2 regions of the Serratia sp. Nf2 genome follow, and region 2 is predicted to be linked to the other one. Evidence: predicted binding sites of a transcription regulator. Region 2 holds the regulator's gene; the other holds the start of a gene.
What was found. The regulator PhoB, encoded in region 2, activates phosphate uptake and scavenging genes when phosphate is short. The targets are predictions, from matches to a motif close to CTGTCATAAAACTGNCNNAT.
Positions count from the first base shown of each region.

Region 1: the regulator PhoB is predicted to act here: its motif matches at 1,346-1,365, upstream of C9411_RS23440 (MIP/aquaporin family protein).

Region 1 covers NZ_PYTW01000013.1:32,939-37,401, forward strand. The annotation lists gene C9411_RS23425 (1,4-dihydroxy-2-naphthoate polyprenyltransferase) at 1-151, shown strand, start outside; gene rraA (ribonuclease E activity regulator RraA) at 227-712, shown strand; gene zapB (septal ring assembly protein ZapB) at 773-1,012, opposite strand; gene C9411_RS23440 (MIP/aquaporin family protein) at 1,537-2,382, shown strand; gene glpK (glycerol kinase GlpK) at 2,425-3,933, shown strand; gene glpX (class II fructose-bisphosphatase) at 4,063-4,463, shown strand, end outside.
Region 2 covers NZ_PYTW01000005.1:70,285-74,747, forward strand. The annotation lists gene sbcD (exonuclease subunit SbcD) at 1-1,223, opposite strand, end outside; gene phoB (phosphate response regulator transcription factor PhoB) at 1,439-2,128, shown strand; gene phoR (phosphate regulon sensor histidine kinase PhoR) at 2,153-3,469, shown strand; gene C9411_RS12635 (PstS family phosphate ABC transporter substrate-binding protein) at 3,484-4,446, shown strand.

The sequences.
Region 1 (4,463 bases), on a different contig from region 2:
GTTCGTGCTGGCGATCCCGCTGTTGGTGCGTCACGGCCTGCGCGTACTGCGCGATCCGACGCCGGTCGGCATGCGGCCGATGCTGGAGCACATGGTCAAGGCGGCGTTGCTGGCCAACCTGCTGTTCGCCATCGGCGTGGCGCTCAGTTAAAAACTGATGATTTTGCCAACAGGGCGAATAAAGGGATATACTGAACATTCCAGCGGCAAACAGACGTAAAATCCTATGAAATACGATACTTCCGAACTTTGCGACATCTATCATGAAGAGGTGAACGTTGTTGAACCTCTGTTCTCCAATTTTGGCGGGCGTACTTCATTTGGCGGGCAGATCACCACGGTGAAATGCTTTGAGGATAACGGCCTGTTGTTCGATCTGCTTGAAGAAAACGGCCGCGGCCGCGTGCTGTTGGTCGACGGCGGCGGGTCGGTACGCCGGGCGCTGATCAACGCCGAACTGGCACGCCTGGCCGCCCAGAACGAATGGGAAGGCATCGTGGTGTACGGCGCGGTGCGTCAGGTGGACGATCTGGAAGAGCTCGACATCGGCATTCAGGCGATGGCGGCGATCCCGGTGGGTGCCGTGAGCGAAGGCGTGGGCGAAAGCGATATCCGCGTCAACTTCGGTGGCGTCACCTTCTTCTCCGGCGATCACCTGTATGCCGACAACACCGGCATCATCCTCTCCGAAGACCCGCTCGACATCGAGTGATTTTCGGTTATGAAAAAGGGCGCCTGAGGCGCCCTTTTCGTTGCTGCATGGCGTGAGGAATCAGACCTCTTCCATTTTGCCCAGCAGAGCGCGCAGGCGATCTTGCCATACGTGCTGTTCTTCTTTCAGCTGTTGGTTTTCGCGCACCAGCGCTTCGTGGTTGCCGGAGGCAGCCTGAACTTCCTGCGACAGAGAATTGTTTTTGTCTTTCAGCTCTTCAATTTCCATCTGCAACAAGGTGATGGTATCAATCGCCTGCTGTACTTTTGCTTCCAGTTTCTCAAATACTTCAAATGACATGCTTCAGTCCCCTCATGATAGCAAGGCGTACATCTATAAGTAGCGGCCGCAACATCGGCTGCAGCTACTGCGAATATTGCATCGCGCTCAGTGACGCGCGCCGTTACGGAAGGCGCGCCAGTCTCGATTCGTTAAAAACGATTGTAAGTAGCCAGTCTCCGCCTGTCTAGCAACATACCGGATCATCGCGCAGTCTGTTGCAATTTTCCTGCCCCCGCCATCAGCAAAAACTGAAAATCCCCGCCGCCGCCACCGCGAGTTGTTAACAACCCTCGCCAAATCACTGGTCAGATCACACTTTTATGGCTCAGAAAGAACACTAAACGACGCGAAATCGCTCAATTTTATGACGCGCCACACACATTTTGATTTCGCTATTTCTCGTTTATGTTCGTTAACGATAAATTTACATCACGTCCTTATTCAATAATTGGACGAGATGAAAAAAACTGTGCCCATAGGCCGGATGTATACCCAACTGAGCCTATAAACCAACAACCGCCGTTTTGCAGGACAACAACATTATGAGCCAAACCACCAGTCCGACATTAAAAGGCCAGTGCATCGCCGAGTTCCTCGGCACGGCGCTGCTGATCTTCTTTGGCGTAGGCTGCGTTGCCGCGCTGAAACTGGCGGGCGCCAGCTTCGGCCAGTGGGAAATCAGCATCATTTGGGGCCTGGGCGTCGCCATGGCCATCTATCTGACCGCCGCCATTTCCGGCGCGCATCTCAACCCCGCGGTCACCCTCGCCCTGTGGCTGTTCGCCTGCTTCGACGGGCGCAAAGTGGTGCCTTACATCATTGCGCAGGTCGCCGGTGCCTTCTGCGCCGCCGCCCTGGTCTATGGGCTGTACTACAACCTGTTCTTCGACTTCGAAGCGGCTCACCACATGGTGCGCGGCAGCAACGAAAGCCTCGAACTGGCCAGCATCTTCTCGACTTACCCTAACGCGCACATCTCCGTCGGCCAGGCCTTCCTGGTAGAAATGGTGATCGCCGCCATTCTGATGTGCCTGATCCTGGCGCTGACCGACGACGGCAACGGCATTCCGCGCGGCCCGCTGGCGCCGCTGCTGATCGGTATTCTGATTGCCGTGATCGGCGCCTCCATGGGACCATTGACCGGCTTTGCGTTGAACCCGGCGCGCGACTTCGGGCCGAAACTGTTCGCCTACCTGGCCGGCTGGGGCAAAGTCGCCTTCACCGGCGCACGCGACATCCCGTACTTCCTGGTGCCGATCTTCGCCCCTATCGTCGGCTGTGGCCTGGGCGCTTTCGGTTACCGCGCGCTGATTGGCCGCCACCTGCCGTGCGACGTCTGCGTGACGGAAGAAGAGCCTGATGCCAAGACCCAGCAGCGCAAAGCGTGATGGGTGCAGTTTTAAACGGTTAACAACAGCAGGATAATTACCATGACTGTAGAAAAAAAATACATTGTCGCACTCGACCAAGGGACCACCAGTTCACGCGCCGTCGTGCTCGATCACGACGCCAACATCGTTGCGGTATCGCAGCGCGAATTCCCGCAGATCTATCCAAAGGCCGGCTGGGTTGAGCACGACCCGATGGAGATCTGGGCGTCGCAAAGCTCGACGCTGGTAGAAGTGCTGGCGAAAGCCGACATCAGTTCCGATCAGATCGCCGGCATCGGCATCACCAACCAGCGCGAAACCACCATCGTCTGGGAAAAAGAGACCGGCAAGCCGATTTACAACGCCATCGTCTGGCAGTGCCGCCGCACCGCCGACATCTGCGAGAAGCTCAAGCGCGACGGTCTGGAAGAGTACATCCGTCACAACACCGGCCTGGTGGTTGACCCGTACTTCTCCGGCACCAAGGTGAAGTGGATCCTGGACAACGTCGAAGGCGCCCGCGAGCGCGCCAAGCGCGGCGAACTGCTGTTCGGTACCGTCGATACCTGGCTGGTGTGGAAAATGACCCAGGGGCGTGTACACGTCACCGATTACACCAACGCCTCACGCACCATGATGTTCAACATCCACGAGCTGGACTGGGATGAGCGCATGCTGGAAGTGCTGGATATCCCGCGCGCCATGCTGCCGAAAGTCCGTCCTTCCTCCGAGGTATACGGCCAGACCAACATCGGCGGTAAGGGCGGCACGCGTATTCCTATCGCCGGTATCGCCGGAGACCAGCAGGCGGCGCTGTACGGCCAGCTGTGCGTTCAACCGGGCATGGCGAAGAATACCTACGGCACCGGCTGCTTCCTGCTGATGAACACCGGCAAAGAAGCGGTGCGCTCGAAAAACGGCCTGCTGACCACCATCGCCTGCGGCCCGCGCGGCGAAGTGAACTATGCGCTGGAAGGCGCGGTGTTCATCGGCGGTGCGTCTATCCAGTGGCTGCGCGACGAGCTGAAATTGATCAGCGACGCCGCCGACTCCGAATACTTCGCCACCAAGGTGAAAGACAGCAACGGCGTCTATGTGGTGCCGGCCTTCACCGGCCTTGGCGCCCCTTACTGGGATCCGTATGCTCGCGGCGCCATCTTCGGCCTGACCCGTGGCGCCAACAGCAACCACATCATCCGCGCCACGCTGGAATCCATCGCCTTCCAGACCCGTGACGTGCTGGACGCCATGCAGGCCGACGCCGACACCCGCCTGCAATCGCTGCGCGTGGACGGCGGCGCGGTCGCCAACAACTTCCTGATGCAGTTCCAGTCCGATATCCTCGGCACCCGCGTGGAACGCCCTGAAGTGCGTGAATCGACGGCGCTGGGCGCCGCGTTCCTGGCGGGCCTGGCCATCGGCTACTGGAACGATCTGGATGAAGTGAAGAGCAAAGCGGTGATTGAGCGTGAATTCCGCCCAAGCATCGAAACCACCGAACGTAACTACCGCTACAGCGGCTGGAAAAAAGCGGTGGCTCGCGCTCAGGCGTGGGAAGATCACGACTAAACCCAGCCTTGTCGTTCCCCCCAAATTGCGCTGCCTGCGGGCGGCGCTTTTTTTTGCCCCGCCCCGCCACCGCTGCGCTGTGATAGACTTTGCCGATATTTTCTTCCCTTTCTCACAGACAGGTTTGCCATGAAACGTGAATTAGCCATCGAATTCTCCCGCGTTACCGAAGCCGCCGCGCTGGCGGGCTACAAATGGCTGGGACGCGGCGACAAGAACGCCGCCGACGGCGCGGCGGTCCACGCCATGCGCATCATGCTCAACAAAGTGGATATCGATGGCCGCATCGTGATCGGCGAAGGCGAGATCGACGAAGCGCCGATGCTGTATATCGGCGAACAGGTCGGCACCGGCCAGGGCGACGCGGTCGACATCGCGGTCGATCCGATCGAAGGCACCCGCATGACCGCCATGGGCCAGTCCAATGCGCTGGCGGTATTGGCGGTGGGCGATCGCGGCACCTTCCTGCACGCGCCGGACATGTACATGGAGAAGCTGGTGGTCGGCCCGGCGGCGCGCGGCGCCATCGA
Region 2 (4,463 bases):
GGCTCCTCAAGATTGTGCTGCACCGCATCGACTACCTGGCGGAACAGTTGATGCATCCGCCGTTGGCGCGCTTCGGGCATGTCGGCCTCTTGCGCCAGGCGCCGTTCGAACACCTCGTTGACGCTCAGCTCGTTCAGCGTTTCCTTGTCCTGCTGCGCGATCGCCTGGCGGCGTTGCTCTTTGCTGCGCCGCAGCAGCACCACTTCCACCGGCAGCTCATCCGCCATCAGCTGGATGCGGCGCTGGATATCGCTGAGGTAGTCCTGCGTCGCCACTTCGATATCCAGCCAAACCAGCAGCTCGCCGGCATAGTCGGCAAATTGCTGCAGCTGCCGTTCGATCTCGGCCAGATCGCCTTTGATCAGTTGCATGGGCTGGAACTGCGGGATCGTTAACGCCTCTACCTGCTGCAGGGCGCCGTCGGCGAAATCGACCAGGAAGACGCTTTTGGCTTTGCCCAGTTCATCGAAGCTGAGCGGAATCGGTGAGCCGCTATAGCGAATATGTTCCGACTTGGCGACGTTCTGCGCGCGGTGAATGTGGCCCAGCGCGATGTAATCGGCAGGGGGGAAGGCCTGCGCCGGGAAGGCGTCCAGGGTGCCGATATAGATGTCGCGCACCGAGTCGGAGGTGGTGACGCCGACGGTGGTCAGGTGGCCGGTGGCGACGATCGGCAGCGGCAGGCCCAGCCGATCGCGGCGTTCGCAGGCCGCCTGATACAGCGCTTGGTAATGTTCGGCGATGGCTTCCTGCAGCGCCTGCTGTTTCTGCGCGCCGGATTCGCCGGCGCGGCTGGTGAGCAGATCGCGCGGCCGCAGAAAAGGAATGGCGCACAGCACCGCGCCCGGCTGGCCGTCGCGCCGATTCAGCACCACGATCTGCTGCTCAAGGGAGCCCTGCGCACTCGCGATCACCGTGGTGTTCAGGCAAGAGAGCAGTTCCCGCGATTCGTTCAGCGTCGCTACCGAGTCGTGGTTGCCGCCCAACACCACCAGCTGGCAGCCGGTGCGCTGCAGTTCCACCACGAAGCGGTTGTACAGCTCGCGGGCGTAGCTGGGCGGCGAGCCGGTATCGAACAGATCCCCGGCGACGATCAGCGCATCCACCTGCTGCTGCTCGATCTGTTCGATCAGCCAGTTCAGAAAAGCCTGATGTTCGGCGGCACGGCTTTTGGTGAAAAAGTACTGGCCAAGATGCCAGTCAGAGGTGTGGATCAGGCGCATGACACTCCCGGATGCAAAGGTAATGGCGATGATTATAAAGGCCGCGGCGGCGGCTGTCCCGGCGCAATGGCGATGACCACGGAATGATTTTTCTTTGCGCCGGGAAATAATCGCTATGCTTACTGCCTATAACAGCCGCTTTTTTTCATAAAAGTGTCACAAAACTGACGCATAATGGCGCCCGCAAAGTCGCTAACACATTGGCAGGATTGACGATGGCAAGACGCATACTGGTGGTGGAAGACGAAGCGCCGATCCGTGAGATGGTGTGCTTTGTGTTGGAACAGAATGGTTACCAACCGTTGGAAGCCGAGGATTATGACAGCGCCGTGACGCGCCTGTCTGAGCCGTTCCCTGATTTGGTGTTGCTCGACTGGATGTTGCCCGGCGGTTCCGGCATTCAGTTTATCAAACATATGAAGCGCGAAGCGCTGACCCGCGATATTCCGGTCATGATGCTGACCGCGCGCGGCGAAGAGGAAGACCGCGTGCGCGGCCTGGAAGTGGGGGCGGATGATTACATCACTAAGCCGTTCTCGCCCAAGGAGCTGGTGGCGCGCATCAAGGCGGTCATGCGCCGCATTTCACCGATGGCGGTGGAAGAAGTGATTGAAATGCAAGGGCTGAGTCTGGATCCGTCCTCCCACCGCGTGATGGCTAACGATCAGGCGCTGGACATGGGGCCGACCGAGTTCAAGCTGCTGCACTTCTTTATGACCCACCCGGAGCGGGTTTATAGCCGTGAGCAGTTGCTTAATCACGTCTGGGGCACTAACGTTTATGTGGAAGACCGTACCGTTGACGTGCATATCCGTCGGCTCCGCAAGGCGTTAGAAACCAGTGGGCATGATAAAATGGTTCAAACCGTTCGGGGCACCGGCTACCGGTTCTCAACGCGCTACTGATCGCGCTGCGCTGGAGAATATGCCGTGTTAGAACGTCTGTCGTGGAAGAGGCTGGCTCTGGAGCTGGCTCTTTTTTGCCTGCCCGCCTTACTGCTGGGGCTGATTTTCGGTTATCTGCCCTGGTTCCTGCTGGCCTCCGCGCTGGCTGCGCTGGTGTGGAATTTCTACAACCAGCTCAAACTCTCCCATTGGCTGTGGATTGACCGCAGCATGACGCCGCCGCCCGGCCGCTGGAGCTGGGAGCCGCTGTTCTATGGCCTGTATCAGATGCAGCAGCGCAATCGCCGCCGCCGGCGCGAGCTGGCGCTGCTGATCAAGCGCTTTCGCAGCGGGGCCGAATCGCTGCCTGATGCGGTGGTGATGACCACCGTCGAAGGCAACATCTTCTGGTGTAATGGGCTGGCGCAGCATCTGCTCGGCTTTCGCTGGCCGGAAGACAACGGCCAGCACATCCTCAACCTGTTGCGTTATCCGGAATTCAGCCACTACCTGCAACAGCAGGAGTTCTCGCGCCCGCTGACGCTGCAGCTGAACAACGAACACTACGTCGAATTCCGCGTGATGCCTTATTCCGAAGGGCAACTGCTGATGGTGGCGCGCGACGTCACCCAGATGCGCCAGCTGGAGGGCGCGCGGCGCAACTTCTTCGCCAACGTCAGCCATGAACTGCGCACGCCGCTGACGGTGTTGCAGGGTTACCTGGAGATGATGGGCGACGAAGAGCAGGACGGCTCGCTGCGCAGCAAGGCGCTCGGCACCATGCAAGAACAGACCCGTCGAATGGACGGGCTGGTCAAGCAGCTGCTGACGCTGTCGCGCATCGAGGCGGCGCCCAATGTCGACATGAACGAGCGGGTGGATATCCCGCTGATGCTGCGAGTGTTGCAGCGCGAGGCGCAATCGTTGAGCGGTGGCAATCACGAGATCAGCTTCCGGGTAAACGAACAGCTCAACGTGTTCGGCAATGAAGATCAGTTGCGCAGCGCGGTGTCTAACCTGGTGTACAACGCGGTCAATCACACGCCGAAGGGCACCCACATCGAAGTGAGCTGGCAGCAGACGGCGCATGGTGCGCAGTTCCAGGTCAGCGACAACGGGCCGGGCATCGCCGCCGAACACCTGCCGCGCCTGACCGAGCGTTTTTACCGCGTCGATAAGGCCCGTTCGCGCCAAACCGGCGGCAGCGGGTTGGGGCTGGCGATCGTCAAACACGCGCTCAGCCATCACGACGCGCGGCTGGAGATCCTCAGCGAGCCGGGGATCGGCACCCGCTTTATCTTTACCTTACCCAACCGGTTGATTGTTCCCGCCGCTTTATCAGAGAATGCGGTGAAAAATTAACGCGAGACACCGGTATGACCCGAATAACCCGAGGGCTGTTGCTTTGCCTGGCGCTGCTGGCCGGACGCGGCGCGCTGGCGCAGCCCGACGGCATGCTGGCGGGCAACCTGTCCAGCGTCGGTTCCGACACCCTGGCGAATCTGATGGCGCTGTGGGCGCAGGATTTCAGCCGGCATTACCCCAACGTTAACCTGCAGATCCAGGCCGCCGGCTCGTCGACCGCGCCGACCGCCTTGGCGGCGGGCGCCGCGCAGTTGGGCCCGATGAGCCGGCCGATGAAGGCGGCCGAGGTCTCGGCGTTCGAACACCGTTACGGCTATGCGCCGCTGGCGGTGCCGGTGGCGGTGGATGCGCTGGTGGTGTTGGTGCATCAGGACAATCCGCTGCGCGGCCTCAATCTGCAGCAGCTCGATCGCATTTTCTCCGCCACCCGGCGCTGCGGAGAAAGCAAACCGCTGACGCGTTGGGGCGAGCTGGGGCTCAGCGGCGACTGGGCGACGCGCTCGCTGCAGCGCTTCGGCCGCAATTCGGCTTCCGGCACCTACGGGTATTTCAAACTGCGCGCGCTGTGCGGCGGCGATTTTATGCCGCGCGTCAATGAGCTGCCCGGTTCGGCCTCGGTGGTGCAGGCGGTGGCCGGTTCGCTCAACGGCATCGGCTATGCCAGCATCGGCTTTCGCGCCAGCGGCGTGCGGCTACTGCCGTTGGCAGAGTCGGGTGAGGACTATGTCGCGCCTACCGCCGCCAACGTGCGCAACGATCGCTACCCGCTGTCGCGCTATCTCTATATCTATATCAACAAAGCCCCCAATCAACCGCTCGAGCCGCTGACCGCCGCGTTCCTCGACCGCGTGCTGTCGGCCGCAGGGCAGAACCTGGTCAATCACGACGGCTATCTGCCGCTGCCGCCGGCCGCCCTGCAGAAGACCCGCCAGGCGCTCGGCTTGCAGCCGCTCGCGTCGGCCACGGTGCAATAAGCGACAAAATGTGGCGT